Regions from separate parts of the Blastococcus sp. SYSU DS0619 genome, predicted to be linked through region 2. Evidence: riboswitches for the same ligand, from Rfam matches in the RefSeq annotation. Region 2 holds a riboswitch; each other region holds the start of a gene.
What was found. A riboswitch is a leader RNA that binds a small molecule or an ion and turns the genes downstream of it on or off. The one in region 2 is predicted to bind cyclic di-AMP.

Region 1 (7,530 bases), on a different contig from region 2:
GCTGCGGCACGAGCTGGCCGAGGACGGCATCGGCGTCACCGTGGTGCACCCCGGCGGCATCCGGACGCGGATCGCCGAGACCGCCCGGACCGGCTCGGGCGTCTCGCCGGCGGAGTACGAGGAGGGGCGCAAGCAGTTCGCCAAGCTGCTCCGGATGCCGCCGGAGGACGCCGCCGCGCAGATCGTCGCCGCCATCGAGCGACGCCGTCCGCGGCTGCTCATCGGCTGGACCGCGAAGGTCCCCGACGTGCTGGTGCGGCTGCTGCCGGGGACCTACTGGCGGCTGATCGCCCGCCGGGCGGCGCCGGCGAAGCCTCCGGGCTGACCGCCGGAAATCCGCTTGCGGCGGGCGGTAGAACTCCGGAGGTGAGCGCCGCCACCTGCCGCATCGTCGACCTCGGACCCGAGGACGACCTGTTCCCGGCGTGGTGCGAGGTCTGGGCGGCGACCCAGCGGGCCGACCGGCCCGAGGACCCGCCGCGCCCGGCGCGGGACCACGTCGCGCTGGGCCGCGAGCTGGTGGGGCCGGGCGGCTCCCGCGGCGGCGCGCACCGCGCAGCCGTGGTCGACGGCGCCGTCGTCGGGGCGCTCCGCGTGATCCTCCCGAGCAGGGACAACCCGACCGTCGCGATCCTCGACGTCGCGGTGCACCCCGGCTCCCGCCGTCGCGGGCTGGGCAGCGCGCTGCTGGCGTCCGGCCGGGCGCTCGCCGCGGACCACGGACGCACCGTCCTGATCGCCGAGGTCGACGAGCCGTCTCCGGGAACGCCGGGACGCGTGTTCGCCGAGGCGCACGGCTGGGCCTGCGATCTGGTCGAGACCCGGCGCGACCTCCTGCTGCCGCCCGACGAGCAGCGGCTCGCGGCGCTGGAGGCCGGGGCGGTGGAGGCCGGCCGCGGGTACGAGGTCGTGACCTGGCGCGACCGGACCCCGGACGCGCTGCTCGACGACCGGGCGCTGCTGGAGCGGCGGATGACGACCGACGCCCCGCACGGCGACCTGCCGGTCGAGGAGGAGCAGTGGGACGGCGTGCGGATCCGCGAGTACGAGCGGTCGCACGTCGCCCGGGGGCGTGCGGTGCTCTCCGCCGGGGCGGTGACCCGGGACGGCCGGCTGATCGCATTCACGGACCTGCAGATCCCGCTGGCGCAGCCCGCGCGCGCCTCGCAGGGCGGGACGCTGGTCCTCCGCGAGCACCGCGGGCACCGGCTCGGCGCCCGGGTGAAGGCGGCCGTGCTGCGGGACCTGGCGGAGGCGTTCCCCGAGGTGCGCCGGATCAGCACCTACAACTCCGAGCGCAACACCCCCATGGTGGCGGTCAACGAGGCGCTCGGGTTCCGTCCCGCCGGCCGGCTGTCCTCCTGGTCGGCCCGGCTCTGAGCAGTCCGGCTCCGAGCAGCCCGGCCCGCGCCGCCGCAGTCCCGGTGCGGTTGACTGCCGGGGTGGACCATCCCGTTCCCGCGGAGTTCGTCCGCGCCCACACCCGCCCGGTGCGGCCCGACCTGGTGCCCGAGGTCGAGCTGCTGGTCGCCGCCGACGTCGTCGCCCTCTGGGAGGCGATGCAGACCGAGCACGGGCGCACCTCCACCGAACCGCCGTTCTGGGCGGCGGCCTGGCCGGGCGGCCAGGCGCTCGCGCGCTACGTGCTCGACCACCCGGAGCTGGTGGCCGGGCGCGCGGTGCTCGACCTGGGCGCCGGCAGCGGCCTGGTGTCCGTGGCGGCGGTGCGCGCCGGGGCGAGCTCCGTGCTCGCCAGCGACGTCGACCCGTACGCGCTCACCGCCGTGACCGTGAACGCCGAGCGGAACGGGGCACCGGGGATCACGCCGGTGGGCGACGTGCTGGGGGACGGGCCGCCGGACGTGGCGGTGATCCTCGCCGGGGACGTCTGCTACGACCGCGAGATGACCGACCGGGTGCTGCCCTTCCTCGAGGCCGCCCGCGCCCGCGGGGTCGAGGTGCTGGTCGGGGACCCCGGCCGCGTCTACCTGCCGGAGGACCGGCTGACCGCGCTGGCGGTGTACGACGTCCCCGACACCGAGCCGTCGCCCACGCAGCCCACGGCGGTGCGCCGGACGACCGTCTGGCAGCTGCCCTGAGCTCCGCGAGACGACTTCCACACGGTAGTTCCCCCAGAGGGATTGTCACGAACGAATAACGGTGGTTACCGTGGGCCAGCCCGGCCGGTCGTTCTCTCCCCATCCGGGGAGGTCCGCCGGGCGCCGCCGAGTCGCCCGCTGCCATCGCGCCGCGGGTGAGCCGGGGACCCACCGCAGCACTGGGGTGAATCGCGCGCCGAGCACGTCGGCGCGGGTAGGGCGACTTCCACGCCCGAATCCGTCAGCTAACTCGGTAGGCGGCACGACGGAAGAAACGGAGAGCCGCCGCATGGCGAGCCTGCGGGCCCACCTTGCACGGAACCGCAGCCGGTACGGAGCCTCGCGCGCGCCTTCCCCGCGCTGAGCGCCCGGGCGTCCCGCCCTGCACCCGCTGCCACTCGACCACCCCTGCAGCTGTCCGCCGCGGACCCGCTGTGCCCTGCCCCTGGAGCAGTCCCACCCCATGAACCTTCGCGCCACCTCGATCACCCGCGCCCTGCGCCCCACGTCCGTCCGTCGCCCGGCGCTCCTGCTGGCGGTCGTCGCCGCCGGTGCCCTGGTCGTCAACGTCGTCGTCGCCAACGAGCCCGAGGCCCACGCCAAGGCGCAGCCGGTCTCGGTCAGCGTCGCCGCCCAGCTGGGCATCCCCGCCGAGGCGCCGCCGGCCGACGCCGTCGAGTCGGCCGTCGACTCCCTCGCCCCGCTCGCGGCCAGCCGCAGCGAGCGCGTGGCCGAGCAGGCCGCGGCCGCCGAGGCCCGGGCTGCCGCCGAGCAGGCCGAGCTCGACCGCCGTGCCGCCGAGGAGGCCGCCCGCATCGAGGCGGAGGAGGCCGCCCGCCGTGCCGCCGAGGAGGCGGCCCGCGCCGAGGCCGCCCGTATCGAGGCCGCCCGCGTCGAGGCCGCCCGCGCCGCCGAGGCGCAGGCCGCGGCCGCCGCCCCCCGTCGGACCACCAGCGCCCCGGCCGCCCCCGCCGCTCCGGCGGCCCCCGCGCCGGCCGCAGCCGCCGCACCGGCCGGGTCGTTCAAGGGGTACGCGATGCAGAAGGTGGGTGGCTCCGGCAGCGAGTTCACCTGCCTGGAGAACCTGTGGGGCAAGGAGAGCGGCTGGAACCCCAACGCGCAGAACCCCCGCAGCACCGCCTACGGCATCGCCCAGTTCCTCGACTCGACGTGGGCCGGGACGGGCATCGCCAAGACCTCCGACGGCTACCGGCAGATCGACGCCGGGCTGATCTACATCAACAACCGCTACGGCTCGCCGTGCGGCGCCTGGAGCCACTCCCAGTCGACCGGCTGGTACTGAGGCCGCACCGGGTGGACGACCCGGTGCGCCGCTAGCGCTCAGCAGGACGGACGAGGCCCCACCCGTGCAGGGTGGGGCCTCGTCCGTTCGGCGTCCGCCCGGTGCACTCGACGGCGTCGCATACCCCACGGGCGGCTGGCCGGCGATAGCATCGCTGCGTGACGATGACATCGAGCGCGAACGCGACTGCCGACGTCCCGGTCAGCGAGGTGGCGGCCCTGTCCGCGGCGGCGTGCATGTTCCGCAGTCTCGGCGACCCGGCGCGGCTGGCGATCCTGCGCCACCTCGTGCTCGGCGAGCACAAGGTCGTGGACCTGACCGACCACCTCGGACTGGCCCAGTCCACCGTGTCCGCGCACCTTGCCTGCCTGCGCGACTGCGGCCTGATCGCCTCCCGGCCACAGGGCAGGGCGTCGATGTGGTCGCTGTCCACCGCACCCGAACTGCTCGACCTGCTGGGTGCGGCCGAGCGGCTGCTGGCCGCTACCGGCGACGCCGTCTCCCTGTGCCCCACCTACGGAGAGGCCGCGGAGCAGTGAGCACGGTCCACGCGCGGCCCAGCGCCGAGGAGGCCAGGCATCTCGGACGCCGGGCGCAACTGCTGGCCGGGGCGTCGGTCACCTACAACGTGATCGAGGCGGTCATCGCCGTCAGCGCCGGCATCGCCGCCGGATCGGTCGCGCTGATCGGCTTCGGCCTGGACTCCGTCGTCGAGGTCTCCAGCGGCCTGATCATCCTGTGGCAGTTCCGCCACCGGCTCCCCGAGTCGCGGGAGCGACAGGCGCTCCGGCTGATGGCGCTCTCGTTCTTCGCCCTCGCCGGCTACGTGACGTTCGAGTCGATCCGCGCCCTGCTCTTCGGCGGGGACCCCGACGCATCGCCGGTCGGTATCGGCCTGGCGGCCGCGTCGCTGGTCATCATGCCCTTCCTGTCCTGGGCGCAGCGCCGCACCGGCCGCGCGCTCGGCTCCCAGGCGGTCGTCGCCGACTCCACGCAGACGCTGCTGTGCACCTACCTGTCCGCCGTGCTGCTGGTCGGGCTGGTCCTCAACGCGACCCTGGGCTGGGGCTGGGCCGACCCGATCGCCGGACTGGTCATCGCCGCCGTCGCCTTCCGCGAAGGCCTCGAGGCGTGGCGCGGGGAAGCCTGTGGCTGCGGTCCGGTGGTCCCGGGCGGGTCCGACGGAGACACCTGCGGGTGCGGCGACGGTTGCACCGACGCCTGCTGCACGCCGTCCAACGCCGTGCCCGCTCCCCAGACCGTCCAGATCACCGCCCGCCAGCAGGACTGACGCGCCGTCCCGCCGGCCGGGCGCGACCGGGACCAGCACGTGCCGTCAGCCGAGGAGGCCGGCCTCGGCCTTGGCGGTCAGGGCGGTGCGGACGGCGGCGTCGACCGTGGCGGCGAAGGCCGGGTCGACGTCCGCCCGGGCCAGGACGGCGTCGACCATCTCGGGCACCAGCGTGCCGTCGACGCTGAGCACCAGGGTGCCGCCGGCCGCCAGGAAGCGCACCGCGCGCTCGCCCGGGGCGATGTCGCGCATGGCGGCGGCGTTCGCGACGTCGTCGGTGATGACCACGCCGTCGAAGCCCAGCTCCCCGCGGAGCAGGTCGGTGACGACGGCGCGGGAGAAGACGGCCTGGCTGTCCGGGTCGATGCGCGGGTAGGTCGCCGAGGAGACCATCACGAACGGGTCGGCCGAGGTGTGGGCCAGGGCCGCGGCGAAGGCGCTCACCTGCTCGTCGCCGGCCGCGGTCACCGGGTCGACCACGCCGTCGCTGGTGTCGGTGTTCTGCCGGACCCGCCCCAGGCCGGGGAAGTGCTTGAGCGTCGGCGTCACGCCGTGGGCGCCCAGCCCGTCGGCGACCGCGGCGGCGTCCACGGCCACCTCGGGGCCGGTGCCGCCGTACTGCCGCTGGAAGAAGCCGATCGGCTCGTTCCCGGCCTCGGTCCCCGGGGGGACGACGTCGGCGACCGGTGCGAGGTCGAGGTTGAGCCCCGCGGAGCTCAGCGAGGCGCCGAGCTCCTCGGCCAGGGCCGCGAGCTGGTCGGCCGGGAGCTGTCCCTGCTCGACGGCGGACGGCAGGAGGGTGAAGCCGTCGCCGCGGAGCGTCTGGACCTGGCCGCCCTCCTGGTCGACGGCGATCCACAGGTCCGTCGGCCCCGGGGCCGCGTCCTGCCAGCCGGCCGTCGTGGCGGCGAGCTCGCCGGCGGCCGTGGATGAGCGGCCGGCGAGGAAGACCCCGCCGACGCCCTGCTCGACGAGGGGCGCGCCGGCGGCGAGGTCGTCGAGCGGTACCCCGGCGACGAACAGCTGGGCCACCTGCGCCCGGCGGTCCATGGCGTCCAGCGCGGCCGCCACCGTCGGCACCGGACGATCGGCCGGGGAGGAGGGAACCGGTGCGGGCAGCTCCGTGGTGGAGGAGACCGGATCGATCGCCACCGCGGTGCAGCCGGTCAGGAGGGCGCAGGCGACGGCGGCGCGGGCGAACGACCGCGAACGGGGGAGCCGGTGGGGCACGGGTCTCCTCGGCGCCCGGGACGGGCGCGGTGGACGGCGGGACCGGCCGAGTCTCGCCCGGTCCGGCCGGCGGCCCGGGAACGCCGTGTGGTGTCGGAGGGCGCCGGTGGCCGCTGCGGCTGGTGGGGTGATCGGGGGTCCCGGCCGCGGCGTGACCGCGCCGCGGATCGCCGCTTCGGCTCGCCCCCGGCGACGGCGCGCCCCCTAAGGTCGGAGCAGGACCACAGCCGGAGGGGGAGCGATGACCGAGGGCGAGGACAGCCGGCCGGCCGCCGCGCAGGGCGGGATCGTCGGGCGGTCCATCGACGAGTTCGTCAACCAGCTGCGCGGGTTCAGCGACCGTGCCCGGAACCTGGCCGGCGCTGTGCCGGGCAGGTTGTCGCTGCCGGCGCTGCCCAGTCCGCCCGGCGCGATGTCGGCCGCCCAGGTGCGGGCCATCGCCGAGGTCGTCGGCGCCCAGCGGCAGTCGATCGCGGCGATGACCGCCCAGCTCCAGGCCTTCGACCAGCAGCTCGCCGTCCTCGAGAAGATCCTCGACCCGCTGGTCGAGTGGAGCTCCAGCTGGGCGCGGCTGGAGGAGGCGGTCGGCGACTTCGTCCGCCGGGAGCCGCCGGCCGAGGGCTGACGGTCAGCCGGCCAGCGACCTGACCAGCAGCGCGGCACCGGAGACCACGCACAGGATCAGCGCCGCGCGGCGCATGGCCGGCAGGGCGAGCCTGCGCCGGAGCGGTCCGGCGGCGACGAATCCGAGCAGCACGAACGGCACCAGGACCGCACCGGAGACCAGGCCGCTGCCCGCCAGCTCGCCGCCGGCCACGAGCACGCCCAGGGAGAGCACCGTCGTCCCGACGAAGAACAGTGACAGGTTGGCCCGCTGGGCGGCGGGCGAGGGCGCCCGGTAGGTGACCACCAGCGGGGGACCCGGCGTCGCCGCGACCGTCGACAGCGTGCCCGAGGCGAAGCCCGCGACCGTCAGCGCACGCCGACTCCCGGGCAGCCGCACCCCGGCGAGCGCCGCCCCGCAGGCGCCCAGCACCACGACGGCGACCGTTATGCCCAACAACCGCACACCCATCGTCTGGACCAGCCAGAGCCCCGCAGCAGCACCCGGGACCGAGGCGAGCATCGCTCCGCGCATGGCGGCGAACTCCAGCGCAGCCCGCTCCCGCCACAGCACCGGCAGCAGGGAGGCGAGCGTCCCCACCAGCAGCGGTCCCGGCACGAGCGCGGGCTGGACGAGCAGCACCAGGGGCCCGGCCAGCAGGCCGAAGCCCATGCCGGTCGCCGTCTGCACGACCGACGCCAGGAGCACCGCCAGGCCGCAGGCGAGCAGGGCGAGCGGGTCGGCGACCAGCTCCGCGCTCAGTAGCCGTCGTCCTCGTCTCCCGGGGGACGGCGGCGGAGCAGGCCGGTCACCGAACCCACCCGGTTCTGCGCCTGCCGGAGACCGGAGATCAGCGGCATCAGGTCGTCGTGGATGCGGCGCAGGGTGTCGGGCACGGTGTCGACGGCCGGGTCGTCCAGCACCCGGCCGACCCGCTCGAGGCCGGGGCGCAGCGCGCGGACCGGCTCCTCCAGCTCCTCGACCAGGCCCTCCAGCCGTTCGG
Region 2 (7,530 bases):
CGCCGGGCGCCGGCGCCCTTGGAATCGGCCCTGCCGCCGGAAGTACCGGCCCCCGAGGTGGCGGCCCCCGCGGCGCCGGCCCCGGCAGTGCCGGGCCCGCGGTGCGCGCCGGTGCCGCGCCGGGAGCCCGTGCCGCGGGACGCCGCCACGACGGCCACCGGCCGGGTGACCGACGCCGTGTCCAGCGGGCCGTGCATCGTCTCCTCGACCGCGTGCAGGAACGCGGTCCCGTCGGGCAGGCGGTCCTCCGGGTCCTTCACCAGCGCGGCGTCGATCAGGGCGCGGACGTCCTGCGGCAGCTCGGCCGGCAACGGCTCGGGGTGCTCCTGCACCTGCTTGAGCGCGACGGTCACCGGGTTGTCGCCCTCGAAGGCCGCGTGCCCGGCCAGCGACTCGTAACCGACCAGCCCCAGCGCGTAGACGTCACCCGCCGGGCCCACGTGCTCACCCCGGGCCTGCTCCGGCGACATGTACTGCGCGGTGCCGATCACCTGGCCGGTCTGGGTCAGGGGCACGCTCCCCGCCGACCAGGAGATGCCGAAGTCGGTGAGCTTCACGGTGCCGTCGGGGGTGAGCAGGATGTTGGCCGGCTTCACGTCGCGATGCACCACGCCGGCCTGGTGGGCCGCGGCGAGCCCGGCCGCCGCCTGCTGGAGGATCGCCAGCGCGGCGCCGGTGCCGAGCGAGCCGTCCTCGGCCAGCCATGCCGAGAGCGGCGGCCCCTCGACGAGCTCCATGACCAGGTAGGCCAGGTGCTCCCCGGTGCGGTCCGCGGTCGACTCGCCGTAGTCGAGGACGGCGGCGATGTTGGGGTGGCTCAGGCTCGCCGCGTTCCGGGCCTCGGAGCGGAACCGCGCGACGAACAGCGGGTTGTCGGCGTACTCGCTGCGAAGCACCTTCACGGCCACCGGGCGGTCGAGCAGCACGTCGCGCCCGCGCCACACCTCGCCCATCCCGCCGACGGCGATCAGGTCGAGCAGCTCGTAGCGGTCGCCGAGGATCTGCCGGCTGGTGTCGGCCGTGGTCACTCCCGATCCCCTCGTGCTCGTCGCCGCGAGATGGTCCCCACCCGTCGGTCCCGCGCCCTGTGGAGTGCCCGTCGAGACCCGAGCTGAACCCCCGCCACGCCCGGGGAGTCACACTGGTGTCGTGCCTTCGCCCCCGCCCCGGCCGTTCGCCCAGGTCCGCGGCGTGGTCCGGCTGCTCAACACCGCCGCGGGCCGGGTCCTGTGCCTGGCCGGGGAGGTCGACGACGCCGCCGTCGCCGCGTTCCTGCACCGCTACGGCGGCGAACCGGTGCGGGTGGACGCCGTCGACGCCGGATCGGTCACCGGGCTGTCGTCCGCCGGGCGGCTGCTGCTGCTCGACCACCTGGACGCCGCGGTCGCACGCACGGGCCGCCCGCTCCCGGTGCGCCACTCACCGGAGCTGGCGCGGGCCCTGGACGAGGACGGCCCACTCCTCGCCGCCCGTCCGGACTGACCCGGGCCCGCGGGACCGGCCGCACCCCGGACCCCACGGGCCCGGGGTGACGGCGCTCAGCCCTGGTAGTTCACGTGCACGTGGTCGAAGTGGTTGGCCGTGGCGCTGCCGCGGTTCTCCATGGCCTTCCAGGACCCCCCGGCCGAGGACAGCATCCGCTGCTCCCAGATCAGGTAGTCCACGCCCAGCTCGTCCCAGTGCGCCCGGTGGTACTCGACGATCGCGTCACCGAGCGCCGCGTTCGACATCACCATGTAGTCCAGCGCCAGCCCGGACGGGTGGCCACCCGGGTCGGCCGCGCTCGCGCGGGTGCCGCCGAGCGTGATGCCGGCGGCGCCGGGCACGTTGCTGACCACGGCGTCGGCCGCCGCCTGCACCACCGGCCGGTGGCTGCCCGCGGTGTTGCTGATCTTGGCGACCGCCGACGCGACCACCGATGCGGCCGCCGTCGCGGCGGCGCGGGCCTGCTGGCTGGGGCTCGCGGCCGCGGCCGCCGGCGCGGGGGCTGCCGCCGACGCGGCGGCGGCAGCGGCCTCCGCCTCCGCCTTGGCCTTCGCCTCGGCCTCGGCGCGGGCGGCGGCCTCGGCCTCGGCCTGCTGCCGGTCGAGCTCCGCCTGGTCGGCGGCGGCCTGCGCCTGCTGAGCCGCGGCCTGCTCGGCGTCGCGGGTGCTGCGGCTGGCGGCGAGGTCCTGCAGCGGCGCGAGGTCCTCGGTGACGTCGATGGGACCGGAGGAGGCGGTGAGCCCCAGCTCCTGGGCGACGCTGACCGACTGCGGCGTCTCCGCCACGGCCTGCGCGGCCGGCTCGACGCCGACGAGGGTGTTGACCAGGACGGCGCCGGCTGCGGCGACCGCCAGGTACATGGCCGGGCGGCGGACGTGCGCGGGGGGCCGGCGGCGGCCGGACGTGGTGGTGCGGGGGTTCATGGGTGCGGGAGCTCCGAAGGTGTCACGCGGCCGGCCGGAGGGCGGGCCGCGGCGGGGGTGCGGGCAGCGGGGCGCCGGCGTCGGGCCGGCTGGGCGGGCCACCGGGAGACGGCGAGGAGCCGGTCGAGCGGGAAGTGCTCGGAGGTGGCCGGACAGCGGGCGGGACGCCGGGTGCGCGGTGCGATCAGCTCCGCGGACGCACCCGGGTGCGGCGGTGCCGGCGGGAGCTGAGGCGTGCGGTGGTGCAAGGGCGCGCCATGCGGCGGCTCTCCGTTTCTTCCGTTGCCGCCTACCGGGTTAGCTGACGGATTCGGGCGTGGAAGTCGCCCTACCCGCGCCGACGTGCTCGGCGCGCGATTCACCCCAGTGCTGCGGTGGGTCCCCGGCTCACCCGCGGCGCGATGGCAGCGGGCGACTCGGCGGCGTCCGACCGGACTCCCCGGATGGGGACGTGGCGACCGATCGGACCTGGCCACGGTAACCGCCGTTATGCATCCGTGACAACGAGGAGCGGGCTATTTCCACGGCGTGAGGTGTGTCGCGTGCCGGCTCCGGGCCCATCGGCGGTGTAAGGGCCGCATCCGGTCAGCCGGCGTCGGCCCACGACCGGACCACGGCGACGTCGAGCGGGAAGTCCACCGGGAAGCCGCCGAACAGCAGGCGCCCGGCGGTGGACGCCGCGGCCCGCACCGCCGTCACCACCTCGTCGGCGAGCTGCTCGGGCGCGTGCACGACGACCTCGTCGTGCAGGAAGAACACCAGGTGCGGTCGGCTCTCCAAGGGGCCGTCGCCGCCCAGCCGCCACAGCCGGTTGCGGAGGTCTGCCAGCCAGCACAGCGCCCACTCCGCGCCGGTGCCCTGGACCACGAAGTTGCGGGTGAACCGGCCCCAGGCGCGGCGGGCCCGGTCGCGCTCGTCCCGCGAGCCGGGCTGCTCCGCGGGCTCGCCGAGATCGACCGCGCGCTGCGCCCACGCCCCGGCGGGCGGCGGCGATCCCCGGCCCAGCAGCGTGTGCACCACCTCCCCGCGCTCCCCCGCCCGGGCGGCCGCCTCGACCAGGCCGATGGCCTGCGGGTAACGGCGGGTCAGCCGGGGCATCATCCGGCCGCTCTCGCCGCGGGTGCCGCCGTACATCGCCCCGAGGATGCCGAGCTTCGCCTCCGCCCGCGTGGCCACCGCCCCACCGGCGACCATGCCCTCGTAGAGGTCCGAGGCACGCGCCGCCTCCGCCATCGCGCCGTCGCCGCTCATCCCGGCGAGCACCCGCGGTTCCAGCTGGGCCACGTCCGCGACGACGAACCGCCACCCGTCGTCCGCCACCGCCGCCGGGCGGATCAGCGTGGGCACCGACAGGGCGCCGCCGCCGGTGGACGCCCACCGCCCCGTGACGACCCCACCGGGCAGGAACGAGGAGCGGAACCGCCCGTCCCGCACCCAGGCCTCCAGCCAGCTCCAGCCGTTGGCCGTGAGCAGCCGCATGAGCTTCTTGTACTCGAGCAGGGCCGGGACGCCCGGGTGGTCGAGCTGCTCGAGGGTCCACGAGCGGGTGTCGGCCACCGGGAGACCGGCCTGCTGGAGCGCGCGCAGCAGCTCGGCGGGTGAGTCCGGGTTGAGCCCGGGGGCGTCCAGCGCGGTGCGGATCTCCCCGAGCAGCCGCTCGAGGACCGCGGGTCGCCCGCCGCCCACCGGGCGCGGCCCGAGCAGCCCGGTCAGCAGGCGCTCGTGCACATCGGCCCGCCACGGCAGGCCGGCGTGCGTCATCTCGGCGGCCACCAGGGCACCGGAGGACTCCGCCGCGAGCAGCAGCGCCAGCCCGTCGCGCCGGGGCGAGGCGGCGAGGACTCCCTGCTGGCGCCGGTGCTCGGCCGCCGGGTCGAGCAGGTCGGCGGGATCGGCGGGCGGGAAGAGCGCCGGGTCGGGCGCCGTCACCGGCTGCAGCGCGTCCCAGCCGGCGGTGTCCGCGCCCGCGAGGAGCGCCTGGTCGGCGAACGGGGACCGGCGCAGGACGGCGTGCGTCAGCCGGAGGTCGGTGCAGCGCTCCACCCGCACCCCGGCCGCCAGCAGCGCCGGGTACCAGCGGGTGGTGTCGTCCCACACCCAGCGCACGGCCGCGGGCGCGGACTCCCGCTCCGCGACGAGCGCGGGCAGCTCGTCGGCCGGGACAGCGGTGACCGGGGACGTCGTCCCGTCGTCGGCGAGCTCGGCGACCTCGATCGCGGACTCGCGGCGCCGGAGCAGGAGCCGCAGCACCCCCGCAGTGTCGCCGACGGGACCGGCGCCGCCGGGTGCGGCCCCTAGCCGAGCAGCCGGCGCAGGCAGCGGGCGGGTGCGGTCAGGACCGCCCGGGCGACGTGCATGCCGAGCCGGAGGAGATCGGCGTAGTCAGGAGGCCGCACCGCCGCGTCGGCCGGTCCGGTGGACGCAGTCCGGGCGGGCGCCGGACGGGCGGGCGCCGGACGGGCCGGCGGCTCGCCGGCCGGCTCCGGCTCGGGCTCCTGCGCGGCCGGGGCGTCCGGCAGCAGCAGGTCGACCGCCGACCGGCGGCGGGGACCGCGCAGTGAGGCGAACGACGGGATGGCCGGCGCGGCCGGGGACTCCGCCTCCTCCGCCGCGCGCTCCCCGTCGGCCGCACCGGCGGAGCGGTCGCCGGCGCCACGAGCGGGCGATCCGTCCGCCCCGGGCAGCCGGGCGGGTGGTTCGGGCACCACCGCCCGGATGGCGGCCACCAGGCCCGGTCCGAGCCCGGCGACGGCGGTCAGGTCCCGTCGGGTGAGCGCGGCCAGCGCCGCGACGTCGGTGATCCCCGCACGGGTCAGCGCGGTCACCGCCCGTCCGGGCAGGCCGAGGTCCTGGATCGTCCCCACGGGCAGGTCCGTCGAGCTGGTCGGCATGTCCGCCAACCCTAGCGACGCCGCTCCGGCGCCGCCGACGCACGGCCGTTCAGAGCGCGGTCACCTCGTAGGTGTGCCCGACCGCGCGCAGCCGCTCGACGAGCACCTCGCCCATCGCCGTGGCCGGGGTGAGCGAGCCGGACCGCTCGGGCAGCCGGTCGCCGTCGAGGGCGAGCGCGAGGGCGCTCTCCCCGAGCATCACCGCCGTCGCCGCGTAGCCCGGGTCCCCCTTCCCGGCGGCGGTCGCCCGGTACCGGCGGCCGTCCTCGGTGCCGGCGTCGACGACCATGCGGAACCACCCCTTCCGCCGGACCGCCTCGCTCGGGCCGCTGCCGGGGGCCGGCAGCACGCGGTCGAGCAGCGCGCGGGTCGGGGCCAGGCTCATGGCGGACACGGTGGCGACCAGCCCGGCGCTGACCCCGGCCGCGGTCACCGCACCCAGCGGTCCGCGGCCGACCCCCATGACCTCGCCGTAGCGCATGGACCGCCCGTACGCCCAGTCCTGCAGCGCGTTGCTCCGCCGCACGATGCGGATGTTGAACGGCGCCATCACGAAGGGCGCCGTCCACCGCCCGTCGGGTGTCCGGGAGGGCATTCCGGCGTCCCGCGGCTGGAGGGTGTCCGGCTCCGCGGTCCGGTCCGGGCTCAGCGCGAACGGGTCGGCCACCACGCGGCGCAGCGCGGGGTCCTTCTGCAACGCCTCCACCTGCGCGCGCATCGAGTCGATCGTCCCGCCGCTGAACCCGCCCCGGAGCGTGGCGACCAGCTGGACGTCGCGGAGCCCGCCCGCCCCGTCGGCGGCAGCCTGCTGCGCCAGCAGGAACACGCTCAGGTCGGAGGGGATGGAGTCGTAGCCGCAGGCGTGGACGATCCGCGCGCCGGTCTCCTTCGCGACGGCGTCGCAGCGCTCGATGGCCTCCCGCACGAACAGCACCTCGCCGGTCAGGTCGGCGTAGTGCGTGCCGGCGCGGGCGCACGCCTCGACCACCGGCAGGCCGTAGCGGGCGTAGGGACCCACGGTGGTCACCAGGACGCGGGTGCTGCCGGCCAGGGCAGCCAGGGACGCCTCGTCGGTGGAGTCGGCCTCCACCAGCGCCCAGTCGCGGCCGCCGGCCGGCAGGGCGTCGCGCACCTCCTCCAGCCGGTGCCGGGACCGCCCGGCCAGCGCGATCCGGGTGCCCTCCGGGGCGTGCTCGGCCAGGTAGGCCGCGAGCAGCCGCCCGACGAAGCCGGTGGCCCCGTAGACGACCAGGTCGTGGGTCCGTGCGCCATCTGCCATGCGGCCATCCTGGCCCGCCCCGGCGACGTCGGCAGCCCGCGCCCCCGGGCCCGGCGGCCGCACGGCCTCTCCTCCCCCGGGCGGCGCGGTCTCACCTCACGGAGTGGTCACGGGATGCACCACGGGCACCTTCCCGCCCAGGGGACGCAAGCACCGGCGGCACCGTGCCGATGGAGGTCGCATGGCAGTGCGGCTCGCAACGGTGCGGACCGCGACCCGTGAAGAGGTCGCGGCTCAGACGTCGTCGTCCCCCTGGTGGCGATCGGCGGTGGTCTACCAGGTCTACCTGCGCTCGTTCGCCGACGGGAACGGGGACGGGATCGGCGACCTGGCCGGCCTCCGCTCCCGGCTGCCCTACCTGGCGTGGCTGGGCGTCGACGCGGTGTGGATCAACCCGCACTACCCCTCCGGCGGCGCCGACGGCGGCTACGACATCGTCGACTACCGCGCGGTCGACCCCGAGTACGGGGACGTGGCCGACCTGGAGGCCCTGGTCGCGGAGGCCCGCGCCCTCGGTCTGCGGGTCGTGCTCGACGTCGTCCCCAACCACACCTCGGACCGGCACCCCTGGTTCCAGGCCGCGCTCGCCGACCCGGACTCCCCCGAGGCGGCCCGCTACCACTTCGCGCCGCCGTCGGAGGAGCCGCCGAACAACTGGCAGTCGCTCTTCGGCGGGCCGGCCTGGTCGCGCACCCCCGACGGCCGCTGGTACCTGCACCTGTTCGCCCCCGAGCAGCCCGACCTCAACTGGCGCGACCCCGCTGTCGCCGCCGACTTCGAGCGGACCCTGCGCTTCTGGCTCGACCGCGGGGTCAGCGGCTTCCGCGTCGACGTCGCCTACGGCCTGTTCAAGGACGCCGGCCTGCGGGACAACCCCGGGGCCTACTCCCCCACGCTCTTCGGCCACGGCCCCGAGCAGGCGATGACCTGGAACCAGCCCGAGGTGCACGAC
Region 3 (7,530 bases), on a different contig from region 2:
TGCCCGGGCACGTAGGACATCCGCTCGCCGTCGTTGCCGTGGCTCGCCTCCTCGGTGACCTCGAAGCGCAGCATCGGCCAGGCGCGCAGGGCAGCGACCAGCTTGGCGCCGGTACCGGGCGAACCCGTCCACGCCACTTCAGCACGGTAGGAACCGTGCGCTGCGGGCTGCTCAGCCCACGACAGGGAGACCGGCCCGCCGACGACGCGCTCAAGCGCCCACTCGACGTGCTGGCAGAGCGCCTTCGGGCACGCGTGCACGAAGACGACACCCTGGGTTGACCGTCGCTGCACGGGGCACCTCCATCGACTCGATCGGTCTCGTCTTCCCCTACGGACCCATCGATTCGGTGACGCGCCGTTATCGGCAGTGGCGGAGCCAGGCTCCGCGACAAGTTTGCACGATGGTGACCCGATTGCGCCAGCCCGGGTGCGACTGATGAGACGAAAGTGATCGGTGATCCGCGATCCGGCGTCTTGTCGCTGGTCAGCCAGCTATTACCACGCCTACAGGGTTGCGTCCAGCGGCTCCAGGCTATTCACAGGCTCCACGGCCGGGTGGACGGCGCGCCGCGCGGGGCGGACGGCGGCCTGAGCGTGGGCATCGGGGCATTGGTCACGCAGAGTGACTCGCGACGAGAGCCGTGAGCGCGACGTTCTCTCCACGACGTCACTCAGCGTACTGGATGGACCACGAGGTGTGCGGCGGCCTCGGGCTCGGGCTCCGGACCGCCCGCCGTCCCGCGGGCTGCATGCCTGCCCGGCCGGCGGCCGGGTACGGGCGGGACATGGGTGGACACCAGGGCATGGCCGAGGCGGGACGGAACGAGGTCGCCGGGCTGGTGCTCGGCGCGTGGGACGCGTTCCTGGCGCAGGCCGAGACGGTCGACCTGGACCGGTCCTCACGGCTGCCCGGGTGGCGGGCGCACGAGATCTGCGTGCACCTGGGCTGCTGGGACGACCACGCCGCGCTGGACGACCTCATCGCCTCGGCGCGGACGGGCGGGCACGGGACGCCACCGGACCCCGATGCGGTGAACGCCCGGGTCACGGCCGCCCATCGCGGCGCCTCCCGCGCGGAGGTGCTGGACGCTCTGCGCCGCAACCGTGCGGCGACCGCGCGCTACCTGGCCGACGAGCCGGAGGAGCTGGACACCGCACCGGCGGTCTCCGTCGTGGGGCGGGTGCCGCTGCTGAGCGTCGTGCTCGGGCAGGCCTACGAGCTCGCCGTCCACGGGTTGGACCTCGTCTCCTGCGGCGCCGAGCCGCCGTCGGCGGCCGTGCTGCAGTCCGGCCTGGCCGCCCTCACCGACGTGACCGGAGCGCTGGCCGCCTCGACCGGGATCTCCGGGCGCGTCGCCCTCGTCACCCCGGACGGCGGGTGGGGTTTCACCGCTGACGGGGACGGCTGGCAGGTGCACCGGGTGCCGGCGGGGGTCGTCGACGGGCCGGCCGTCGAGGCCGCGGCCGACCTCCTGCTCGACGCCGCCTCCGGCCGGGTCAACCCGGCGCCCGCCGTGGCCCGGCGCCAGCTGAAGGTGCACGACGTCGGCGGGCTGCTCCGGCTGGCGCCGATCGTGCAGCAGGTCCCGGGGATCCCCGGCGGGCCGATCCTGCAGCTGGCCGCGCGCACCGTGGGCGGCGCCGGCGGCATGCTGGGCCGGCTCTTCGGCCGCGGCTAGATCGCCTGCCCGGCGCGGGTCCGCCGCCGGTACCACCATGCGGTCCCGGCGACCAGCAGCACCAGCCCGAGGACGACGAGCGGAACGGCGGCCAGGGCGCCGAACCGGGCGACGGCGACGCCGGTGGACGCGCCGATGCCCACCTGCACGACCGTGCTCGGGACGATGCCGACGGCGGTGGCCGCGAGGAAGGACCCGAACCGGACGCCGCTCAGGCCGGCGCCGTAGCTGGTGACCACGAACGGCATGACGGGGATCAGCCGGCCCACCAGCACGGAGACGAAGCCGCGCTCGGTCACCAGCCGGTCGGCGCGCCGGAGCCGGGGCCCGGCGAGCCGCTCCGCGGCCGGACGCCCCAGCGCCCGGCTGAGCCCGAACGCCGCCATGGCGGAGAGGAGCCCGCCGACGAGCGCGACGGCCAGACCGGGGCCGAACCCCAGGACGACGCCGGCGATGACCGACAGGACCGATCGTGGGACCGGCGCCAGCAGCACCACGACGAGACCCGCGACCAGGAGCCCCCAGGTCGCCGGACCGCCTCCGTCGACCCACTCGCGCACCTGCGCCACCGACGGCAGGTCGACGGCGAGGGCGCCGAACACCCCGGCGAGCAGCAGCGCGACGAGGAGCCCGGCGCGCAGCCAGGTGCCCTCCCCCGCCGCCGGTCGCACGCCGCCATCCTGGACGACGGCGCGCGACCTATGCGGCGGCGCCGGATCAGCCGCAGCTGCCGCCGAGGGAGATCCCGCGCTGGGCGAGCCACGGCACCGGGTTGGTGCGGTCGGCGTACAGGCCGCCCTTGTGCACCTCGAAGTGCAGGTGCGGCCCGGTGGACTGGCCGCGGTTGCCGACCTCGGCGATCTGCTGACCGCCTTCGACGACCTGGCCCGGCGACACGAAGAACTGGTTGACGTGCCCGTAGACGGTGATCGCGCCGTCGTGGTGCTGGATGGCGACCGCGAGCCCGAACCCGCTGGCCGGCCCCGCCTGCAGCACGACGCCGGGCTCCGGCGTGAAGATCGGGGTGCCGATCGGCGCCGCGATGTCCACACCGAGGTGCATGGTCCCCCAGCGGGCGCCGTAGCAGGAGGTGACCCGGCCCTGGGTCAGCGCAGTGGCGCCGCCCGTCGCGGCGACCGCCCCGACGGCCTGCTCGGCGGCCTGCTCGGCGGCCTGCAGCTGGTTCCAGGTGTTCGCCGGCTCGGGGGTGCCCTGCATGCTCAGCATGCGGATCTCCGCCTCGCGCAACTGCTCGTCGAGGGCTGCCTTCTCCGCGCTGAGCGCGTCGAACTCCGCCTGCGCCTCGGCGAGGAGCGCGTCGGTGGCCACCTGGGCCTCCTGGGCGGTGCGGGCGGCTGCGTCGCGCTCGGCGACGGCGGTCTTCGCCTCCTGGTCCAGCCGCGCCTCGCGCGCCTCGACGACCCGCAGCTCCTCGAGCACCTCGGCCCGGTCCTTGCCGAGGATCTCGAGGGTGGCGGCCTGCTGCAGCAGCTCCCCCGGGCCCTCGGCGTGCAGCACCATCTCCACCTCGCTGAACGTCTCGTCGCCACCACCCATGTAGGCCTCCCGGCCGAGGGTCGCGACGTCGTCCTGGGTGCGCCCGAGGGCTTCGCGGACGGCGGCCAGCTCGACGGCGATGGCGTCGGCGTGCTGCTGGGCGGTCGCCAGCTCCGCCTCGGCCTGGAGCACGGCGCCGCTGGCCTCCTCGGCGCGGAGCGTCATCTGCTCCAGCCGGTCCTCGGCGTCGGTGATCCGCTGCTCGAGGGAGGCGACCTCCTGGGCCACGCGGTCGTGTTCGCTCTTCGCGTCGCCGGGTGCGGCCGTCGCGGCCGTCGTCCCCAGCAGGGACAGGGCCAGCAGAGCGGTCAGGGCGGTGGCCGCCCGCCCGATCCGGCGAAGGCCCCCGCGGGTGGGCACGGTGGGGTGGTGCTGGTGGTGCGAGGTCGCCAAGGCGACTGTCTCCGTTCCTCGGTCCGCCTACCAGGTCAGCTGACGGGTTCGGGCCGGAACTTGCCCTACCCCCCTGCCCGTGGAGGCGCAGGCGGGATTCACCCCAGAGAACATGGGTCCCCGGTCCATCCGGCCAGCTGGCCGCACGGTTCGGCGGGGCCCGCCCGAGCTCCCGGGTTCGGGAGCGGCATCGGGTGGGCCGCGGGAGACGGTACAAGCGAATCGGCCAGATGTCACAGGGCGGTAACGAGACGCCCCTCCAGACACGGGCGCGTCCGCGCGGCGTGTCGCCGTCATCTGGCAGGCTGTCAGCACCGGGGCGGTAGCTCAGCCGGTCAGAGCATGGGACTCATAATCCCTGGGTCGTGGGTTCGAGCCCCACCCGCCCCACCACGGTGACCAGCGGGTTCAGCTCCACGGCCGGGTTCTCCCGGACCGCCGGCACTCCCACTGCACGTCCCGCGGTTGCCGACGCCCTCCGTCTCGAGGGGCTCGTGTGGTCGGTTCAACAGTGCTTACCGCTCCAGGCGCGATCCACACCCGGCGCATCGACATCACCCGCGATTACAGAGTGTGGCGAGTCGCTTGCGCTACGGCGTCAGACGGGGCAGCCTGACGACATGGCCGAACGGTTCTTCCGCTGGTGGCGGATGCGCTGCGCCCGCCGATGGGCCGCCCAGCACCAGTTCTCCGCGCGCCCTGCGGACGTCGCCCGACCCGTGGAGGACGGGAGCCGGCCGAGCGTCGCGGCCTGAACCGCCGGCGCCCTACGGTGGGCCCCGATGATCACCGACGTCCTGCTGGAGCACTCGGCGCTCGTGCCGGTGACGCTGGCCACCATCGCTCTGGGCTGCGTCGTCGTCGGCTACGCGGCGGTGCGCAGCCGGCGGTCCGGACGCCGGATCCTGTGGACGCTGACGGCCCTCTCCGCGCTCCCGGTCCTCGCACTGACCTTGACCCCGTCCGCGAAGGGGCAGCTCGACCAGGTGGTCTGCACGGTGCAGTTCGCCCTGCCCTCGCTGACCCGCGTCGAGCTCCTGGCCAACGTGGCGCTGTCCCTCCCCGTGGTGTTCTTCGCCGCACTGGCCTCGCGGCGTCCGCTGCCGGTGCTGGCGGTGGGCTCGGTCACGTCGGCCGGCATCGAGGCCCTCCAGGCACTGGCGCCGGCCATCGGGCGCGCCTGTGACACGAACGACTGGGCGATGAACACCCTCGGCATGACCATCGGCGTCGCGCTGGCGGTCGGCACGACGCGGCTCGCCGCTGCCCGGGCGCGATAGCCCCCGGGCGATCCGTGCATCGCCCCGGACCGGGGTAGCCGGGAGCCATGACACCCGACGAGCTCGGCCCCGCCACTCCCCCGCCCCCGCCCCGGTTCGGACCGCTGCCCGCGCTCGTCGCGCTGGTGCGACTGCCCTGCGACCTCGTGGTCCTGCTGGACTACGCCGTCCGCCAGCTCCCCCCGCTCCTGCAGGACGTGCGCAGCACCGTGAACGGGGTCGCCCGGCTGGTGCGGCACGGCGAGGACGAGGGCGCCCTGCGCGAACTACTCGACGAGCTGGCCCGCGCGGCCCGGGCGGACAACGCCGGCGCGCTCGCGCACCTGCTGCGCTCGTCGGGCGACCTGTCGGCCGTGCGGGCCGAGCTCGAGCTGCTCCGCCTCCGGGCGGCCCGGGCCGGTAACACCGACGTGCTCGAGGAGTGACGCCGACGGTGCCGGGATGACCACCCGGCGCCGCGCGGCCCTCCGGGGTGCGTCAGTCCGCCGCGGCCGCTACCCGCCGGGCCAGTTCGCGGGCGCCCGCGGGCGACGGGTGGACCCCGTCCCGGGTCAGCGCGCGGTCGCCCAGCACAGCGGCGAAGTCCACCAGCTCGGCGCCCGCCTCGGCGGCCAGCCGGCGCACCGCGTCGTTGAGGTCCGTGGCGTCCGTGTCGTGCCAGGGCTGCACCGTCGCGAGCACCACGGTGCCCGCGGCGTCCCCGGCGAGCCGGACCGCCTCGCGCAGGTTCGCCACCGTCTCCTCCGTCGGCACCCCGAGGCGCAGGTCGTTGGTGCCGGCCTGGACGACCAGGACGTCGGCCTCCGGCGCGTCCGCCGCGAGGCGGTCGAGGATCTCCGCCGACGTCTCCCCCGGGACGGCCGCGTTCCCGGCGTCGGTGAACCGGTCGGAGCAGACGAGGTGGGAGTACCAGGAGCGACGGCCGTGGAAGCCGAACCGGGGCTCGCTGTCCCCGTGACTGATCGAGTCCCCGTAGACCGCCAGGGAGCGGTCCCCGTCGTCGCCCGCCCACGTGACGCACTCCGCGTGGACCGCACCCCGGACGAAGGCCCTCGTCGGGCTGCCCGGGACCAGGACCGACAGGGCGGCGACGAGCACGACGACTCCCGCGGCGACCACGACCGTCCGCCTCCGCGCCATGGCGCCCGACGCTACTGGCCCGCGCCGCGCCGCCGACTCCGGCCGCCGGAACTTGACATGCCGATGCGGCAAGTCTTTTACTTGCCTCCATGGAAAGCGATTCGCCCGTGACCCCGCGTCCCGGCCGTCCCTCCACCGCCGACGCGCGCGCAGCGCTGCAGACGCTCGAGGACGATCGGGCGGTCCTCGCCGACCGGCTCGCCGCCCCGCGCTGGCTGCACCCGGTCTTCGCGCTGCTCGCGGCCGGCTACGTGGCCACGCCCGCCGTCCCGTCGGACGGCGCCCGCGCGAACGCGACCGGCGTGCTCATCGCCGCCGGCGTCCTCCTCGTCCTGGCCTACCGGCGCCTCTGCGGCGTCCGCGTCTCCCGCATCGGCGCCCCCGGCGCCGCCGTCCTCGGCGGAGCGCTCGTCGGGGTCCTCCTGCTGCTCAGCGTCTCCTACGCCCTGGTGTCGTCGGTGAGCGCCTGGTTGGTCCTCGCCCCGGCAGCCGCGGGCTTCGCCCTGGTGCTGGCGCTGGGCAGGCTCTTCGACCGCCTCTTCCGGGAGAACCTGCGCCGTGGCCGTTGAACCGGCTTTCGACGAGACCATCCACGCCCCGGTCCGCCTGCGCGTCTGCGGCCTCCTCCGCCACGTCGACCGGATCGACTTCGCGGTGCTCCGCGACAGCCTGGGCATCAGCGACACGGCCCTCTCCAAGCACCTCAAGGTGCTCGCGGACGCCGGATACGTGGCGGTGACGAAGAGCGCCTCCCCCACCCGGACTGACGCGCGTCGACTCACCCTGGTCGAGCAGACGACGGCGGGCCGGCGGGCGTTCGACGCGCACATGGCGGAGCTCCGGCGCATTGCGGTCGGGCCGGTTCCCGAGCCGGCTGGCCCGGAGAGCCCGGCAGCCCCGGACCCGACCGCCGTCCCGGGATGAGCACGACCGCGGGCGGGCCCCCACCCCGCCCCGGCCACAGCGGCGGCCGCTCGGTCACGGGAGCAGCCGCACCGGGTCACCTGCGGCCGAGTTCGTAGACGTGCGCGACCACCGTCGCCTGCTCACCCGGCCGGACGAGGAACGGTGCGGCGGCGGCCCGGAAGGCGGCCAGCGACGGCTCGTCGGCGGCGTCGACGGCGCGGGCGGCGGGCCGGTACGCCGACCCGATGCCGTGGTTGTCCCCGATGCTGCCGTGCTGGCCCGCGAAGGTGACCGTGGTGACGTTCGGGCTGTCGTCGTTGGCCCGGCTGTCGAGCTGCGGGACGACGTCGTGCACGTTCTCGAGCGCCAGCACCTGCACCGACGGCGGCACCTCGGCGCGCGCGATCGGTGAGCCGGCGGTGACCACGCTGCGCACGTCGAAGTCGAAGTCCGCGGTGCCGGCGTCGGCGGCCGCCTGTGCGGCGACCATGCCGCCCTGGCTGTGGCCCACGAGCATCACCGGGTCCGCGGGCCCGGCCCCCGCCCGCCGGAGCGCCTCCGCGATCGCCCGCT
Region 4 (7,530 bases), on a different contig from region 2:
CCCGCAGGCTAGGCGCGGGGTACGACACTCTCGGCCGCACGGCCGGGGTCGAGCAGCGATCACCCACGGGCGACCGGCGGGTGGCGGGCACCCCCTAGACTGCTCGGCACGACGGACGAGTCGGCTGGGCGGTCGCGTCGGCGGGGGAGACCCCGTCGCCGAGGAACGTCCGGGCTCCACAGGGCAGGGTGGTCGTTAACGGCGACCCGGGGTGACCCGCGGGACAGTGCCACAGAAAACAGACCGCCAGCGCGTGCGCTGGTAAGGGTGAAACGGTGGTGTAAGAGACCACCAGCACGCCGGGTGACCGGCGTGGCTCGGTAAACCCCACCCGGAGCTAGGTCAAGAAGGGGCGGCGGTTCTCTGCCGTCCTGCGCAGGCGTTCGAGGGCGGCCCGCCCGAGCCTGCGGGTAGACCGCTGGAGCCTGTCGGCAACGGCAGGCCTAGATGGATGACCGCCCATCGGGAGGCCGCAAGGCGCCCGTGGACAGAACCCGGCGTACAGGCCGACTCGTCCGTCACCCCGCCCGCCCGCGCGGCGGAACCGGCGCCCTGCGCTGTCACCTGATCGGGTGAATCCGGGCGCTGCGCGCACGGTTGGTGACGGCGTGTGCGGCTACGCGGAGGGTCCCCGAAAAGGTCGGGAACGATCTCCTCGGGTCCGCTCGGTCTGCATACCGTTCCTCCGTCCGCCGCTCGGCGGGCCCGGATGGCCGCCCGCCGAACCTGCCCACGGCCACCCGGTGTCGACACGACGGGCAGGCGCGGGGGACCCACCGTTCAGTGGCCCTCCGGGACCTCGGGGTGAAGCCGCAGCACGCGGCCGGGCAGCTCTCGCCCGAACCCGACAGCTAACTCCGCAGGCGGCGAGAGGCTCAATCCTTCATGCGCATCAGCCACCGCACCGCGGGCCGACACCGTCGCCCCACCCGCAACCGCGTCCTGACCGCCGTGGCCTACCCGGCTGTGGTCCTGGCGGCGGCCTCGGCCGTCACCCTGGGCACCGTCGGCACCGCAGCCGCGCATCCGGGCGAGCACACGGTCCAGTCCGGCGACACCCTCGGCAAGCTCGCGGCCGCCCACGGCACCTCGTGGCGCGACATCTACCAGGCGAACCTCGCCACGATCGGCTCCGACCCGAACCTGCTGCGCGTCGGGCAGGTGCTCACCATCGGCGGCTCGGCTGCGGCGCCGGCTGCCACCCCCGCGCCCGCCGCGGCGGGCTCGTACGTCGTGGTCGCCGGGGACACGCTGGCCGGGATCGCGGCTCGCCACGGCACCACCTGGCAGGACCTGCACGCCCTGAACCTCGGCGTCATCGGCCCGAACGCCAACGTGCTGCGCGTCGGTCAGGTCCTCGCCCTGAGTGGCGGGGGAGTGGTGACCGAGCGCGCCAGCCGGGACGAGCGGCCCGTCCCGGAGCCGGCCGTGGTGTCGGGGGCCTACGACCGGTGGGACGCGCACGTCCGCCCCGCCGTCCAGGAGATCGCCGAGCAGTTCGGCATCGGCACCGTGCTCACCCGCCCCGGCCACAGCCCCACGGAGGGCCGGGCGGCCGACTTCATGGTCTACGACGACTCGGCCACGGGCGACGCCGTCGCCCAGTACGCGATCGACAACGCGGGTCGGTTCGGCGTGGACTACGTGATCTGGGAGCAGCGGATCGCCGGGTCGTGGACCGGGTGGGCGTGGCAGGCCATGGAGGACCGCGGATCGCCCACGGCCAACCACATGGACCACCCGCACGTGGCCTTCGTCGCGGGCTGACCGATTCGCGGGGCCGCTGGGTCCACCGCTGAGGACGAGCGCCCCCTGCCCGGGTCCGGGCAGGGGGCGCTCGTCGCCGCACCGGCTGCTCAGCTGGTCGCACGTCGGTCACCCGTGGTTCGCCCACCGGCCGCCGGGCCGTCGCTTTCGCTCACCAGGGTCGGGACCACCCGTCCTGAGACCCCTGGAGCCCTCCTGTGTCACCCCGCGCCCGGCTGCTCGCCTGCACGTTCCCCACGGCTGCCCTGGTTCTCGCCGCCACCGTCGCCCCGGCCGCGGCCGCGCCGGCGCCCGCGCCGGCCTTCGCCGAGCTCGCCACCTTCGAGGTGAGCGGTGAGGTCGCCGAGATCCTCGCGGTGACCCCCGACGGCCGGACGCTGCTCTACACCGACTCGGCCACCGGCGAGGTCGGGCTGGTCGACCTGACGAGGCCCGCGGAGCCCCGGGCGATCGGCAGCGTGCCGGTGGGCGGGGAGCCCACGTCGGTGAGCGTCAGCCGGGACGGGCGCCACGCCCTCGCCGTGGTGGACACCAGCACCTCGTTCGACGCGCCGTCGGGGGAGTTGGCCGTCATCGACCTGCGCACCCGGGCGATCGTCCGGACCATCGACCTCGGCGGGCAGCCCGACTCGATCGCCCTCAGCCCCAACGGCGCCTTCGCGGCGGTGGCGATCGAGAACCAGCGCGACGAGGACGTCGAGGTCGGCGGCGTCGAGGGCGGGCTGCCGCAGGCGCCCGCCGGCTTCCTGGCCGTCGTCGATCTCAAAGGCTCGCCGGAGCGGTGGACGGCCGACCGGGTCGAGCTGGCCGGGCTCGACGGGGCGCTGTACCCGGAGGACCCGGAGCCGGAGTACGTCGACATCGACCGCAGGGGCATCGCGGCGGTGACGCTGCAGGAGAACAACGCCGTCGCGCTCGTCGACCTCCGGACCCGGACCGTCGTCGGCTCCTTCTCGGCCGGCACCGTGACGCGCCCCGACGCGGACGTCTCCGACGACGACGCGATCGCGTTCGAGGACCCGTTCGAGGCGCCCCGCGAGCCCGATGCCGTCCAGTGGACGCCGGAGGGCAACCTCGTCACCGCGGACGAGGGCGACCTGGCCGAGGAGCCCAGCGGCGGCCGTGGCTGGACGGTCTTCTCCCCGGAGGGCGACGTCGTCTCCACCTCCGGTGCGGCCGCCGAGCAGGCGCTCGCCGCCGCCGGCCGGTACCCCGACGGGCGCAGCGACGACAAGGGGGCGGAGTTCGAGGGCGCGGAGGTCGCCGCGCTGTACGGCACCACGTACGCCTTCATCGGTTCCGAGCGAGGGGACGCGGTGCTCGTCTACGACTTCGCCGACGAGGCCTCCCCGGAACTGCTGCAGGTGCTGCCCACCGGCGCGGCCCCCGAGGGGCTGCTCGCCGTGAAGCGCGGGCACCTGTTCCTCACCAGCAACGAGGACGACGGCACGATCTCGGTGTTCCAGCTGACCCGTCCGTGAGTGGTCGGCCAGGGGGCGTACCGCGCCCCCTGGCCGTGGCACCGCCCGCCCGGACCCGCCGGGAGGCGGCTGTTCATCTTCGTCCTGTACACCTGCCGTATGCCTGCTGTTCACCTCGAGGTCGAGAAGAAGTACGCCGCGGATGACGCCTTCCAGCTCCCGTCGCTGACCGAGCTCGTCGCACGCGACGGGGACGGGGACGCGGCCATGGACGGTGGCGGCCCGGTGGTCGAGGGCGACCCGGTGCGGCAGCAGCTGGACGCCACCTACTTCGACACCGCCGACCTCCGGCTCGCGGCCGCCGGGCTGACGCTGCGCCGGCGGACGGGCGGGGACGACGCCGGCTGGCACCTGAAGGTCCCGGCCGGCGCCGGCGCCCGCTCCGAGGTGCGGCTGCCCCTGGGCCGTGCCTGGCGCACCGTTCCGCAGCCGCTGCGGCGCATGGTCCGTGCGCACACCCGGGGCGCGGTGCTGCAGGCGGTCGCGGAGATCTCCACCGACCGGACCGTGCGCCGGCTGGTCGACGCCACGGGCCAGGTGCTCGCGGAGGTGGCCGACGACCGGGTCACGGCGCACCGGATCCTCGCGGCGGACGAGGGGAAGGGCGCCGGGGCGGCGACGTCCTGGCGGGAGATCGAGGTCGAGCTCGCCGGCGGGGCCACCGAGCTGCTGGACGCCGTCGATGCCCGCCTCCGGGAGCGGGGGCTCGCGTCGGCCGGCAGCTCCTCCAAGCTCGCCCACGTGCTGGCGGGCGCAGGGGGAGCCCCCGGAACGTCAGGCAAGGGCAAGGGCACGTCGGGGAAGGGCAAGAGCAAGTCCAAGGGCAAGGGCAAGCTGACCGCCAAGTCCGGCGCCGGCGACGTCGTGCTCGCCCACATCCGCGAGCAGGTGGAGCAGGTCCGCAGCCAGGACCTGCCGGTCCGGCTCGACGCCGCCGACAGCGTCCACAAGATGCGCGTGGCGACCCGCCGGCTGCGCAGCGCCCTCACCACGTTCAAGCCGCTGTTCGACGCCGACGTCGTCCGTCCCCTGCGCGGCGAGCTGAAGTGGCTGGCCGCGGAGCTCGGCGCGGCCCGCGACGCGGAAGTGATGCGGGACCGCGTGGCCGGCACCGTGGGCGGCGACGAGGGGACCGGCGCCGGGACGTCGGCCTCCGTCGTCGAGGAGCTCGACCAGACCTACCGCGAGGCGCACGACCGGGTGCTGGCCGAGCTCGACGGCGAGCGGTACCACCGGCTGCTGGACAGCCTCGAGGCCCTGGTGACGACGCCGCCCGTCACGCCGCGCGCCGCCGAGCGGGCGGGGAAGGTGCTGCCGCGGCTGGTGGGCCGGAGCTACACCGCCGTCCGACGGCTGGTGGAGGACGCGGACGCCCTCCCGGCCGGAGCCGAGCGGGAGGAGCTGCTGCACGACGCGCGCAAGAGCGCCAAGGCGGCGCGCTACGCCGGGGAGTCGGTGGCCCGGGTCTTCGGCGCGGACGCCATCGCGTTCGCCGAGGCGATGGAGGCGGTGCAGGAGGCGCTGGGGGAGCACCAGGACTCCGTGCTGATCCGGGAGCGGCTGCGCACGCGCGGGCTCGCCGCCACCTCCATCGAGGCGGCGTTCCTCTACGGCCGTCTGCACGCGCTCGAGGAGGCCCGTTCCGAACGGTCCCAGCACCGCTTCGACGACGCCTGGAAGGCCGCAGGACGCAAGTCGCTGCACCGCTGGACGCGCTGACGAGGGGCGCCGCCGCGCGCTGATCGGGGTCGCTGCCACCCGGGCCGACGTCGGCGTCCGAGGTCGGTCGTCGCTGCGCGTGCGCAGATCGTCGCAGGCCAGGGCGGCGTGTCACGAAACTGTCATGTACCCGATCGTGTTGCACGCGTTCCAATTGCCGGTCGCGAGGGCATGACCTGATCAAGCCCGAACGCAGGGCCCGGTGCCACGAGCCTCGTGCTCGCACGTCGTGTCGCCGCTCCGCCGGGTTCTCCCCGACTCGGACGCACGACCGGCGCAACGCTGCGCCGTCGCCCCACCGGGAGCCGGAACCGACCGCGCCCCGGACCACGCCCTCCCGCTCCGGGAGGTGCTCCTGAGACAAAGGAGTCTCCATGCGCAAGGCATTCGCAGTTCCCTCCGTCGCCCTCGCCGCCGCCGCGTTCCCGCTGCTCACCATGGGTACCGCGCTCGCCGACCACGACGGCAGCTACCAGGCGACGCTCGGCGCGCTGAACGAGTCCGGCGTCACGGGTACCGGGATGGTCACGCTCGAGGGCGACCAGGCCACCGTGACGATCGACGCGTCCAACCTGCTCGCCGGCTCCCCGCACGCCCAGCACTTCCACATCGGCGCGCAGGGCACCTGCCCGACCGCGGACGACGACGCGAACGGTGACGGCATCGTCAGCACGCCCGAGGCCGCCTCGTACTACGGCGCCATCGGTGCGTCGCTGACCACCACCGGCGACACCGGCCCGGACAGCGGCCTGGCCGTCGACCGGTTCCCGACCGCCGAGGGCGGCTCCCTCTCGTACGAGCGCACATTCTCGGTCAGCGAGGACGTGCAGGAGGCCTTCGCCGCCGGCACCGCGGTGCTGGTCGTGCACGGCATCGACGTCAACGGCAACGGTTCCTACGACACCGACGCCGGCGCCAGCGAGCTCGACCCGTCGCTGCCGCTGGAGGCCACCGCCCCGGCGGCGTGCGGCGCCCTGACCGCGTCGCAGATGGGCACCATGCCCGCCGGTGGCGCTGACACGGGTGCCGGCGCGACCAGCGGCATCGAGAACCAGGCCGCCATCGGTGTCGGCGCTCTCGCCGCCGTCGGTGCGGCTGCTGCCGGTGCCGTCGCCTACCGCCGTCGCCAGGCCGACCAGGCCTGATCGACCCCGTCGCCGGCCGCGCCGGGCAGGGAACTCCTGCCCGGCGCGTCCCGGCGCCCGCGGGGCGGCCCGTGACCCCGGCCGCCGCGCGCCCGACCCGCGAGGAGACCCGTGACCAAGCCGTCGAACCACCGTTCCGGCGCACGTGTCTGGGTCGCCCTCGCCGTCGCACTCGCTGTCGTGGCGGCGGTCGCGGTGGGGATCGCCCTCACCGGGCAGCAGCGCGCCCCGCAGCCCCCGGAGCGCGCCGCGACGGCCGAGATGCCGGTGACGCCGCCCGCACCGGCTCCCGCGCCTGCACCCGCACCGGCACCTGAGGCCCAGCCCGCGGTCGAGGTGGCCGATCCCGTGTCCCTCCGGATCCCCGCCATCGACGTCGGCAGCGAGCTGCTCGACCTCGGCCTGCAGGACGACGGGACCGTCGAGGTGCCGCCGCTGTCGGCCGTCGACTCCGCCGGCTGGTACCGCGAGTCGCCCGCTCCCGGCGAGATCGGCCCGGCGGTCCTGCTCGGGCACGTGGACTCCGCCGAGTACGGCCCCGGCGTCTTCTTCGAGCTCGGCGCGCTGGCCCCGGGCGACGAGGTCGAGGTGGCCCGGCGGAACGGCACGGTGGCCGTCTTCGCCGTCGACCGGGTCGAGCGCTACGCCAAGGCGGAGTTCCCGACTGTCGAGGTCTACGGCAACACCGCCGACCCGCAGCTGCGGCTGATCACCTGTGGCGGTGCCTTCGATCCCGTGGCCCGGAGCTACGAGGACAACGTCGTCGCCTACGCGACGCTGGTCGGGGCACGCCCCGCCTGACCCCCGCCGGTCAGACGGCGACGGCGGTGACGAACGTGCAGATGCCCTCGCCCGAGTCCGCCTTCAGACGCACCCCGATCACCCGCAGCAGCGCCATCTCGAGCCGGTGGACGAGGCGGCGCGGCCCCGTGAACCAGGTGCTGCCACCGGTCGTCACCCTGACGTCGGTGAACCCCGCCAGGCGGACGTGCTCGGTGAGCATCCAGTCGGGGAGGATCGAGATGTGGCCGGGCTGGTGGTAGTGCCCCGGCCCGAAGATGAACGGAGCGCCCCGCAGGAACATCTTCAGCCGCGAGTGCGGATGGGTGATGTTCGGGGTGCTGACGACGAGCCGGTCACCGGGCCGGAGCAGCGAGCGGATCGACCGCAGCACCTGCCGCGGGTTCTCCACGTGCTCCAGCGTCTCGACGCACATCACCAGGTCGAAGGGGCCGCGGGTCTCCTCGGTCCACTCCGGGTCGTCGAGGTCGAGGCGGTGGATCCAGTCGTGCGGCGGATCCAGGTCGGTGGGCACGACGTCGAACCCGGCGTCCCGCAGCCGACAGGCCAGCGCGCCGCACCCGGCGCCTACCTCGAGGATCCGCCCGCCCTCGGGCAGCGCCTGCCGGGCCAGCTCG

Region 1: another riboswitch for cyclic di-AMP. It lies ahead of ACI79T_RS18350 (aggregation-promoting factor C-terminal-like domain-containing protein); the one in region 2 lies ahead of ACI79T_RS11155 (hypothetical protein).
Region 3: another riboswitch for cyclic di-AMP. It lies ahead of ACI79T_RS09815 (murein hydrolase activator EnvC family protein); the one in region 2 lies ahead of ACI79T_RS11155 (hypothetical protein).
Region 4: another riboswitch for cyclic di-AMP. It lies ahead of ACI79T_RS09630 (LysM peptidoglycan-binding domain-containing protein); the one in region 2 lies ahead of ACI79T_RS11155 (hypothetical protein).

The regions. Positions count from the first base shown of each region.
Region 1 is NZ_JBJHAM010000022.1:27,138-34,667, reverse strand. Features, by position in the region: gene ACI79T_RS18365 (SDR family NAD(P)-dependent oxidoreductase) at 1-325, shown strand, start outside; gene ACI79T_RS18360 (GNAT family N-acetyltransferase) at 367-1,380, shown strand; gene ACI79T_RS18355 (class I SAM-dependent methyltransferase) at 1,443-2,099, shown strand; cyclic di-AMP (ydaO/yuaA leader) riboswitch at 2,229-2,375, shown strand; gene ACI79T_RS18350 (aggregation-promoting factor C-terminal-like domain-containing protein) at 2,563-3,402, shown strand; gene ACI79T_RS18345 (ArsR/SmtB family transcription factor) at 3,567-3,941, shown strand; gene ACI79T_RS18340 (cation diffusion facilitator family transporter) at 3,938-4,693, shown strand; gene ACI79T_RS18335 (glycoside hydrolase family 3 N-terminal domain-containing protein) at 4,739-5,923, opposite strand; gene ACI79T_RS18330 (hypothetical protein) at 6,165-6,548, shown strand; gene ACI79T_RS18325 (sulfite exporter TauE/SafE family protein) at 6,552-7,235, opposite strand; gene ACI79T_RS18320 (hypothetical protein) at 7,286-7,530, opposite strand, start outside.
Region 2 is NZ_JBJHAM010000007.1:96,877-104,406, forward strand. Features, by position in the region: gene ACI79T_RS11145 (protein kinase domain-containing protein) at 1-1,028, opposite strand, end outside; gene ACI79T_RS11150 (hypothetical protein) at 1,150-1,482, shown strand; gene ACI79T_RS11155 (hypothetical protein) at 1,539-2,408, opposite strand; cyclic di-AMP (ydaO/yuaA leader) riboswitch at 2,680-2,825, opposite strand; gene ACI79T_RS11160 (bifunctional 3'-5' exonuclease/DNA polymerase) at 2,994-4,658, opposite strand; gene ACI79T_RS11165 (DNA-directed RNA polymerase subunit alpha C-terminal domain-containing protein) at 4,703-5,299, opposite strand; gene ACI79T_RS11170 (saccharopine dehydrogenase family protein) at 5,349-6,578, opposite strand; gene ACI79T_RS11175 (glycoside hydrolase family 13 protein) at 6,760-7,530, shown strand, end outside.
Region 3 is NZ_JBJHAM010000005.1:264,661-272,190, forward strand. Features, by position in the region: gene ACI79T_RS09800 (DUF3145 domain-containing protein) at 1-293, opposite strand, end outside; gene ACI79T_RS09805 (maleylpyruvate isomerase N-terminal domain-containing protein) at 788-1,681, shown strand; gene ACI79T_RS09810 (TVP38/TMEM64 family protein) at 1,678-2,352, opposite strand; gene ACI79T_RS09815 (murein hydrolase activator EnvC family protein) at 2,399-3,631, opposite strand; cyclic di-AMP (ydaO/yuaA leader) riboswitch at 3,656-3,787, opposite strand; tRNA gene ACI79T_RS09820 (tRNA-Ile) at 3,948-4,024, shown strand; gene ACI79T_RS09825 (hypothetical protein) at 4,252-4,386, shown strand; gene ACI79T_RS09830 (VanZ family protein) at 4,414-4,911, shown strand; gene ACI79T_RS09835 (hypothetical protein) at 4,959-5,336, shown strand; gene ACI79T_RS09840 (SGNH/GDSL hydrolase family protein) at 5,389-6,051, opposite strand; gene ACI79T_RS09845 (hypothetical protein) at 6,159-6,620, shown strand; gene ACI79T_RS09850 (transcriptional regulator) at 6,610-6,975, shown strand; gene ACI79T_RS09855 (PGAP1-like alpha/beta domain-containing protein) at 7,052-7,530, opposite strand, start outside.
Region 4 is NZ_JBJHAM010000005.1:220,804-228,333, reverse strand. Features, by position in the region: RNA gene rnpB (RNase P RNA component class A) at 117-518, shown strand; cyclic di-AMP (ydaO/yuaA leader) riboswitch at 765-861, shown strand; gene ACI79T_RS09630 (LysM peptidoglycan-binding domain-containing protein) at 886-1,767, shown strand; gene ACI79T_RS09625 (hypothetical protein) at 1,965-3,248, shown strand; gene ACI79T_RS09620 (CYTH and CHAD domain-containing protein) at 3,348-4,967, shown strand; gene ACI79T_RS09615 (hypothetical protein) at 5,342-6,112, shown strand; gene ACI79T_RS09610 (class F sortase) at 6,224-6,913, shown strand; gene ACI79T_RS09605 (class I SAM-dependent methyltransferase) at 6,924-7,530, opposite strand, start outside.